Regions from separate parts of the Bradyrhizobium sp. Pha-3 genome, predicted to be linked through region 1. Evidence: predicted binding sites of a transcription regulator. Region 1 holds the regulator's gene; the other holds the start of a gene.
The links. The regulator LexA, encoded in region 1, represses DNA repair genes until DNA is damaged. The targets are predictions, from matches to a motif close to TGTTCNNNNTGTGTTCNG.
Positions count from the first base shown of each region.

Region 2: dinB (DNA polymerase IV) is a predicted target of LexA. The motif match lies at 2,142-2,159, and genes of this name have one in related genera.

Region 1 is NZ_CP170151.1:4,969,727-4,973,925, forward strand. Features, by position in the region: gene ACE10X_RS23325 (HAD family phosphatase) at 1-271, shown strand, start outside; gene glp (gephyrin-like molybdotransferase Glp) at 298-1,509, shown strand; gene lexA (transcriptional repressor LexA) at 1,753-2,457, shown strand; gene ACE10X_RS23340 (hypothetical protein) at 2,715-3,143, shown strand; gene ACE10X_RS23345 (hypothetical protein) at 3,288-3,515, shown strand; gene ACE10X_RS23350 (ComEC/Rec2 family competence protein) at 3,512-4,199, opposite strand, start outside.
Region 2 is NZ_CP170151.1:3,740,439-3,744,637, reverse strand. Features, by position in the region: gene pyk (pyruvate kinase) at 1-326, shown strand, start outside; gene ACE10X_RS17215 (hypothetical protein) at 407-616, opposite strand; gene dinB (DNA polymerase IV) at 833-2,080, opposite strand; gene ACE10X_RS17205 (hypothetical protein) at 2,506-2,772, shown strand; gene ACE10X_RS17200 (hypothetical protein) at 3,036-4,124, shown strand.

The DNA.
Region 1 (4,199 bases):
TCCGGCCCATGTCGCGCATTTCTCGGTCACCCATGCCGAGCTGCTCAGCCATTTCCGCAACGTCTTCCTGTCCTCGAGCATCGGCTTCCGCAAACCCGACGCCGAGGCCTACGATCATGTGGTAAAAGCCATCGGCGTGCCGGCGTCGCGGATCCTGTTTTTCGACGACCTGGCCGCCAATATCGAAGGTGCGCGGGCGCGCGGCCTTCATGCTATCCACGTGACATCGACGGATGACGTGGCAAGGGCTTTGACCGCACTTGGTATTTGAACATTGGGAATTGAGGAGCTCTGAGCGTGGCCCTGATGCCGGTTGCCGATGCCCTGTCCGCCGTCCTCGCCGGCGCCGAACCGCTGCCGGAGGAGATGGTCGCGCTCGATGCCGCCTACCACCGCACCCTGGCGCACGACCTCGCGGCGCTGCGCACCCAGCCGCCGCAGCCGATGTCGGCGATGGACGGCTATGCGGTGCGCGCCGCGGATGCGGCTGATCTAAAGGCCCGGCTCGAGGTGATCGGCGAAGTCGCCGCCGGCCGGCCGTTCGAGCGGACGGTCGGCGCCGGCCAGGCGGTGCGGATCTTCACCGGCGGCGTGATCCCCAATGGCGCCGACGCGGTGATCATCCAGGAAGACACCGCCGTCGACGGCGACCACATCACGATCACGGAGACCGCCAGCATCGGACGGCACATCCGCCCGGCCGGGGTCGACTTCCGTGCGGGCGAGGTGCTGCTCAGCGGCGGCAGCCGCCTGTCCGACCGCGCGCTGTCGCTGGCGGCCGCCATGAACTATCCGGAACTTGCGGTGCGCCGCCGCCCGAAGGTCGCGGTGCTGGCGACCGGCGACGAGCTGGTGATGCCGGGCTCGCAGCCCGGCCCCGGCCAGATCGTCTATTCCAACGGCTACGCGCTGCGGGCGCTGGCGCGCGCCGAGGGCGCCGAGACCGTCGACCTCGGCGTTGCCGCCGACACGGTGGAGGCGACCACGGCCGGCATCCGCCGGGCGCGCGAGGCCGGTGCCGATGTCCTCATCACGACAGGCGGCGCCTCGGTCGGCGACCACGATCTCGTCAAGCGGTCGCTGGAAGCCGAGGGCGTCGACATGACGTTCTGGCGGATTGCGATGCGGCCCGGCAAGCCGATGATGCATGGCCGGCTCGGCGCGATGCGGGTGATCGGTCTGCCCGGCAATCCGGTGTCGTCCTATGTCTGCGCCTTCCTGTTCCTGGTGCCGTTGATTCGGGCGCTGAGCGGCCGGAAAGTGATTCATCATCGCCGCACGAGCGCCCTGCTCGGCCGCGACCTCGCCGCCAACGACCAGCGCGAGGACTATCTGCGTGCACGGCTCGAAGCGCGCGAGGACGGCACGCTGATCGCAACGCCAGTGACGCAGCAGGACTCGTCGCTGCTCGGGAATCTCGCTGCGGCACGGGCACTTCTGGTGCGTCCGCCGTTCGCGGCTGCGGCCGTCCAAGGCAGCGAATGCGAGATCCTGACACTGCCCGAATAAGGTTTTCGCGCCCCGCCGATTGTGCGTTGCCTGATCCGTTCACCGGAAATTAAGTGGTTGCGGAACACATATCGAACATATAGTGTCCGTTCATGATTTGTTTCGAGTACTGGTGTCTACAATCGGGAAGTCGTGTGGAAGCAGGTGCAACGAGCACATGCTCCTGAGGTCAGGCCCCGCCTGCAGGCCCTACCAGAAGAGTCTCGGAATCGAACGACGCTATCAACCGGGGGAATACTCGAGATGCTCACGCGCAAACAGTACGAACTTCTGCGTTTCATCAATGAACGTCTGAAAGAGGCCGGCGTACCGCCCTCCTTCGACGAGATGAAGGATGCGCTCGACCTGCGCTCGAAGTCCGGTATCCACCGCCTGATCACTGCGCTGGAGGAGCGCGGCTTCATCCGCCGCCTGCCGAACCGCGCCCGCGCCATCGAGGTCATCAAGCTGCCCGAACTCTCGGCCGGCGGCGGCAACGGCCGCCGCGGCTTCACGCCCAGCGTCATCGAAGGCACCCTCGGCCGGCGCGCCAGCACGCCGCCGATCGCCGAGGACGACGGCAACCGTCCGGTCGCGGTCCCCGTGATGGGCCGGATCGCCGCCGGTACGCCGATCGAGGCGCTGCAGACCCGCAGCCACACCATCAGCGTGCCGCCCGACATGCTCGGCGCCGGCGAGCACTATGCGCTCGAAGTGCGCGGCGACTCGATGGTCGATGCCGGCATCCTCGACGGCGACATGGCGCTGATCCAGCGCAACGACGTCGCCAACACCGGCGACATCGTGGTGGCGCTGATCGACGAAGAGGAAGCCACCCTGAAGCGCTTCCGCCGCCGCGGCGCATCGATCGCGCTCGAGCCGGCCAACACCGCCTATGAAGTGCGTATCCTGCCGCCGAACCGGGTCCGCATCCAGGGCAAGCTGATCGGCCTTTATCGCAAATACTGAATTGCAAATACTTGCGGCGGCCGGGAACGAGCAACACGTCGGATCGTTCCTTGCATGATAGTGTAGCGTACGGCCTGCCCGATGCGCTCCGATACCTCTCGCGCAGCGTCGCGTGTTTGTGATCGGAGGCGGTCTCGGACCAGTCGTACAATCGCCCAGAAACGAGCAGAAGCTCGTTCGCTATCGTCCACTCTGGTAGAGGCCCTAATGCCTCAAGGAGAGGCACGGGTCGCTACCTCGAAATGAGGAGCCATCCGATGTGTGACTATAGTCTGCACGCCGTGGCATCGCGCCCCGCCATTGTCGGAGAGACGCTGATCACGACGACGTTCCGCGGCACGTCGACCCGCGGCTTTGCTTCGGAGAACGATCCCACTGTCGCGGTCTGCATGCTGCCGGGCACCGAGCTCGCTTTCGCCGAGAACGTTCGCTACGACAGCCGCTGGATTTGGACCAAGACGCTGAACTATCGCGTCGGCGTATTCAACGAAGTCGAGCCCGACGTGCCCGATCGGCATCATGACGCGGTCGAATTCCCCGACGGCAGCCATGTCCTGGTGACCCAGCTGGTCGAGGGACAGCGCGTCAGCGTGCTGCAATTGCCGGCGCTGCATCCGCCGGTCGAGCAGAAGCCGAAGGTTGTAGAGCGGCGGCCCTCCGCATTCGCAACGCTGTTTTTGGGTTGAGCGCATCGTGCCGCGGAATGAGCTGTTCGGCGGCGGATGACCTAAGCAATTTCGGGCGACCCCGGACTTCCGCTTCCGGGGCGCATGGGGAGATTTGCGTCGGCCGGCGCCTTGGCGCATCATCGGGCACGGAGGACGTGCGCGGTGGTCGATAAGGTCACTTGGCAAAAGGCTGGACGCGTCACGGAACCGGGCCGCTACATGTTCCGGTTCGGTTGGCTGACGGTGACGGCCGACGACCTGAAAGTCTGGGAGCAATTTCCCGAGGCTTCCTTCACCCTCGTCAAGAAGCCCGACGTCGGCCCCGACTCCGACGAATACCATCTCGGCCTGTTCGAGTTGCCGAGCGGCCCCTCGCCGGACCACCGCTAATCATCGCCCTGCAGATCGGTCTCGGCCGGCGTCGCGTCCACGGCGGGCCGCGGCGCGGCGGCGGGCGCGCGCAGCATCGTCTCGCTCTCGCCGTCGCCGGGAACCGCCGGCGACCACGGCCGGTCGATCCCGCCGGGCTTCACCGCGTCGACGGCGTAGCCGTCCCTGATCCGCCGCAGCACCAACGCGCCGTGGCGGCGCAGTCGCTCGGCATCGATCACCGATGCCGCGCAGCCCTGCGGCGCCGGCCGCGCCGTCACGATCAGGCCTGCGCGCTCGCAGTCGTCTGCCAGCGCCTCCGGCCGGGTCGCGAGCGCGACGAAGGCGCCGCCAGGTCCCTGGGCCACGCAACCGCCGGCATCGCACGAGACGCCCTCGCCGAGCGACGCATCGGTAGCGGTCCGCGCGTCGGCGTCCGCTGCCAGCCACTCCTTGACCAGGAACGCATCCTTGGCGCTGTGCATCAAATGCAGCCGCCCGTCACCGCCGCGCACCGCGACGTTGCGCCCGTCGCCGGAGACCAGCACGTCCGGCTGCGGCACCCTGAGCGCCCAGACCGAGGCCACCAGCAGCAGCACCGCGCCTGACCAGCGCAGCGGCGTACGCAGCAGCCCGAGCAGGATGATGCCGGCACTCGCTGCGATCAGCGGCCCTATGCCGAACGCCGCCATGCGGCCGACCGCG
Region 2 (4,199 bases), 1.2 Mb from region 1:
TCGCCTCCGTCGTTCACGCCGCAGCCATTGTGGCCTACACGTCGAGCGGCACCACGGCGGCACGCGTCGCGCGCAAGCGGCCGAGCCGCCCGATCCTCGCGATCACCCCAAGCCGCGAAGTGTCCCGCCGCTTGTGCCTGCTTTGGGGCGCTCACAGCGTGCTTTCCGGCGACGTTCAGAGCTATGAGGAGATGGTCGAGCGCGCAACTGCATTCGCGCATGCAGAGCAGTTTGCATCGAGCCGCGATCTGCTGGTCGTGGTCGCCGGCATTCCCTTTGGACAAGCGGGAACGACCAACAATCTACGGGTCGTATCGCTGCCCTGAGAGAACCGTCGGCCCGAGCGATTGCATCATCAGCGCTCCGCGCGGCAAAGTGTGAGCGATGGCGCGCGCATCCCGATCGCCTAGGTCAGCATCGAGATGATCGACTGAAGCTGATCGGATGCGGACGTCACGAGCCCGTCGAACGATGTCTGGCCGTGAGCTGCGGCTCGCAGGATGCATTCCGCAACAGCGGCCTTGAGACCGAACACGGATTGATCCGCCGGCACGCTTGCCATGACCGCATCCAACGCATCGCGCATCGTCTGGATCAGTTCGGCGCTGTGCTTCATGGCTGTCCCTCCGCAGGCTCAAAATAAGCCGGCGGTGCGGGGGCGCCACTCACAAGCCCGCGATTCCAAATTGCCTTTTCTTAATGCAGTGACAGGTACGTGAACCGGCGAGCGCTAGAGCCTATCCCGTTCCGATTGAATCGGAACGGGGCTCTAGATTCTTGTTTTGACGCGTTTTCTTCACGCGAACCGGTATCCACTTCGCTCGAAAACGCTCTAGAGCTCTCTCTCGGCAAGCTTGCGAAACGCATCGGGCACCGAATGAACCGCCTCCAGCGCGGCTGAACCATATCCGATCGCCTCCCAGCCAAAGCGCTCGCGGATCTTGTCGATCGCACGGTCCGCCGCCCAGCGGGCCATCCCTGTCGGGCTTCCAGGGCGAAGCGCTTCATCCGCCAGTCCGAGTGGAAGCTCCAGCGCAAGATCCCAATGCTCCTCGAGATGCGACACCGAGATCGCCAGCAGCGAGATGATCTTCTCGCCGGGATGGTCGGCAAGGGCAGCGCGTACGAGATTCTCGGCGAGCCGGGCCAGGACGATGGTCGTGCACACCGGCGCATCGAGCGTCATCGAGCGCGTCACCGACTTCAGGTCGGCGAAGCGGACGCGCACCGTCACGGTTCGTCCAGGTCGTGACTTCGCCCGAAGCCGCGTGGCGACGCGGTCGGCGAGATGAAGCAACGTTGGCCGGATGACTCGTTCGATCGCAGGCTTTCGGCCGAGTGCCGATTGTGCTCCTGCCGATCGCGCGCGCCGGTGTGCCTTGAGCTGTCGCGGATCGCGATTCCAGGCCAGCGCGGCGAGTTTCTCGCCCGCTGCAGGACCGAGCAAGCCCGTCAGCGACCGTTCCGACAACTTGGCGAGCTGACCGATCGTCGCAACGCCGATCGCGTCCAACCGGGTCCTGGTGACCGGCCCTACCCCCCACATCAACTCAACCGGCAATTCGTGAAGGAAGCTTAGCTCGGCGTCGGGATCAACGACGACAAGTCCGTCGGGCTTTGCGACCTGCGAGGCGATCTTCGCCAGATGCTTGGTGCGGGCGACGCCGATCGAGATCGGAAGGCCGAGCTCGGTGCGCACGCGCCACCGGATCGACGCGGCTATCTCGGCTGGCGTCCCGAACAGGTGCGTGCAGCCGGCAACATCCGCAAACGCCTCGTCGATCGAAATTCGCTCGACCAGCGGCGTGAAGTCGCCGATCACCTTGATGGCCGCGTCGCCCAGCCGCTGGTAATCGCTGAAATGGCCGCCGACGAAAACGAGCTGCGGGCACAGTTGGCGCGCTTCCCGCCCCGACATGCCGCCATGCACCCCGAAGGCCTTGGCCTCATAGGACGCCGCCAGCACAACCCCGCCCCCGACGGCGATCGGCTTGCCGCGCAGCGACGGCTCGAGCAGTTGCTCGACCGATGCGTAAAATGCATCGAGGTCCGCATGAAGGATGGTGGCTGCGGCTGCCATCTCGACCCGTTCATCCCTGACCTGACCGAAGCCGCCCGTCCCCGGACGCGGAAATTGACAATAGAACAAAATAGGAACATTCTGGAATCGAGTCAATCCGACACCCGTCGTCGCGGCCGCTGGCGCCACGAGCGAGCCAGGTCGTCAACGCGCGCTTGCCACTGCGCGCGCGTGCCGCGCGAGGGGGTCTGCCGGCTCTTCCTTCAGCCGGCCTCGCCCCATCGCCCGTGATCTCGGCCGCGGGAGATCGAAGCGGGAGTTGCTGCGAGGCATCAAACGCGAGGCACGTCGGCGGATCGTTCGAGATGCATGACGGCGGCTTCTGCGATGGACGACCGCACGCAGCTTGCGCGTATTGCCGCACCAGCTCACCCATCAGCCGGCTGACTTTGCCGCGCTGGGCTTTTTCGGCTAGATATTTTGCAATGACCGACCAATCTCATCAGGTGGACTTCCAAGCTGCGGCCCACCTCTACAAATGGCCTTCTCTCAACAACGCGAGGCGAGAGGATCGCGCGCCCTATATGGTCGTCAACGGAACGCTCGACCAATGCATTCGGGATTTCATGGGCAAGCCCGAGAAGACGCGACATCTCTACGAGATCCGGACCAAGTCGCAGCCTCCCCTCGTCCCCGACGTGTTGTCACCCGAGCACGTGATCGAGCTCTCCAGGCTTCGCGAGTTTCTCTGAGGCGCAGCCAACGTGATCCCGACGCGTCGCGTTTGCGGAGCGACTTACCATCTGTCGTAGGTCTGGTGCCGGATTGTTTGCCCCTTGAGGAGCCAGTACACTTGCTCGACTCCCTGACTGACCGACGTCCGTGCCGGCATGATTGATCCGCTTCGACCCCGCTGAGGCTCACACGTCGCCTGCACGGGAGAGAAACGGCCGCAGGGGCCGGTTGATCGGGCATCGCGAGGCGCCGCATGAGGTTCAATCTGGCGATCCTGAGTGTGCTGGCCGCAAGGCCCGGGGAACGGATCGCGATCGACGAGGTCAGCCGCGAGGTCAAGCGCATGATCGCGGCCGGCGATGAAGCCACGCAGTCGAAGCGGCCGTCCGAGCTTGGCGACGCCGACGTCTTCCAATCGGGATGGGCATCGATCAACGATGCGGGCCTGCAGATCACCGATTCGGGGCTCTCGTTGTGGCGTTCGCTTGAAGCCTCCCGCATCGAGCAAAGACTCGATCAACAGGAAACGGAACGATTGGGCACTGTTGCAGCCGACACGCGCCATTCAGGTGCGGACACCGCGATCGACCGTCCCGACGACGTTGAGCTCCCCGGCATGACGCGCGACGACCGCCAGCCATCCGGCGCGGACCGTTCGACCACTGCTGCCGACATCCCCTTGGGGGACTCTCCGATCATCCCTGCGCCTGCATTCGGCTCGTTTCAGGAGACGAACCGCATGGTGGCTTCGCGGCTGTCCGGTCTGGTCAGCTTGCTCGGCACGACCATGCCCAAATTCGCCGCCGCGCGGCGACGGCGATCCGCGGAGGATGTCCGGGATCGTCGTGCCGATCGTCGAGGCGGATTGACGGGGCTGGCGGTGGCCTGCCTCAGCCTGATCTCGGTCGTCGCTTGCGTTGCCGCCGCGATCGCGCTTGGTCAGCTCTCTTCGCTGAAGTCGGACATTGCCGTCTTGCGACGGGAACTCGCGCCGCTGAGGGAACGCCTCGCCAGACTCGAACAGGTCGAAGTCGCAAAACGCGATGCCGCCCAGCAGGAAGATGCGCAGAACAAGGCCGAGGCGGAAAAGAGGCTGGCTGACGGCGCAGGCGAACAGGCCGGCCTCAGCCTCTCGCGTGAAGAGATTCAGTTGATAAGGGAGTACATCAAGGCAGCGCCTTCGGCCGGCGCAGCTGTCGCGCCGATCAATGTCGGCGATCCCATCACCGGCGGAATGATTCCGCTGCCTTCATCGCTCACGGAAAAGCTGCCGCGCCTTGTCGGCGCGAGATTTGCGACTCGCAACGGTGCCATCATCATCAGCACACGAAACAGCCGCCGCATCGATGCCGTGCTGATGCCGAACTAGGGCTTTACGGGAATTAACAGGGCAAATACGAAGAATATGCCCCGTTGGCTCGCAATCCCTTGCACCAAGCCCCTG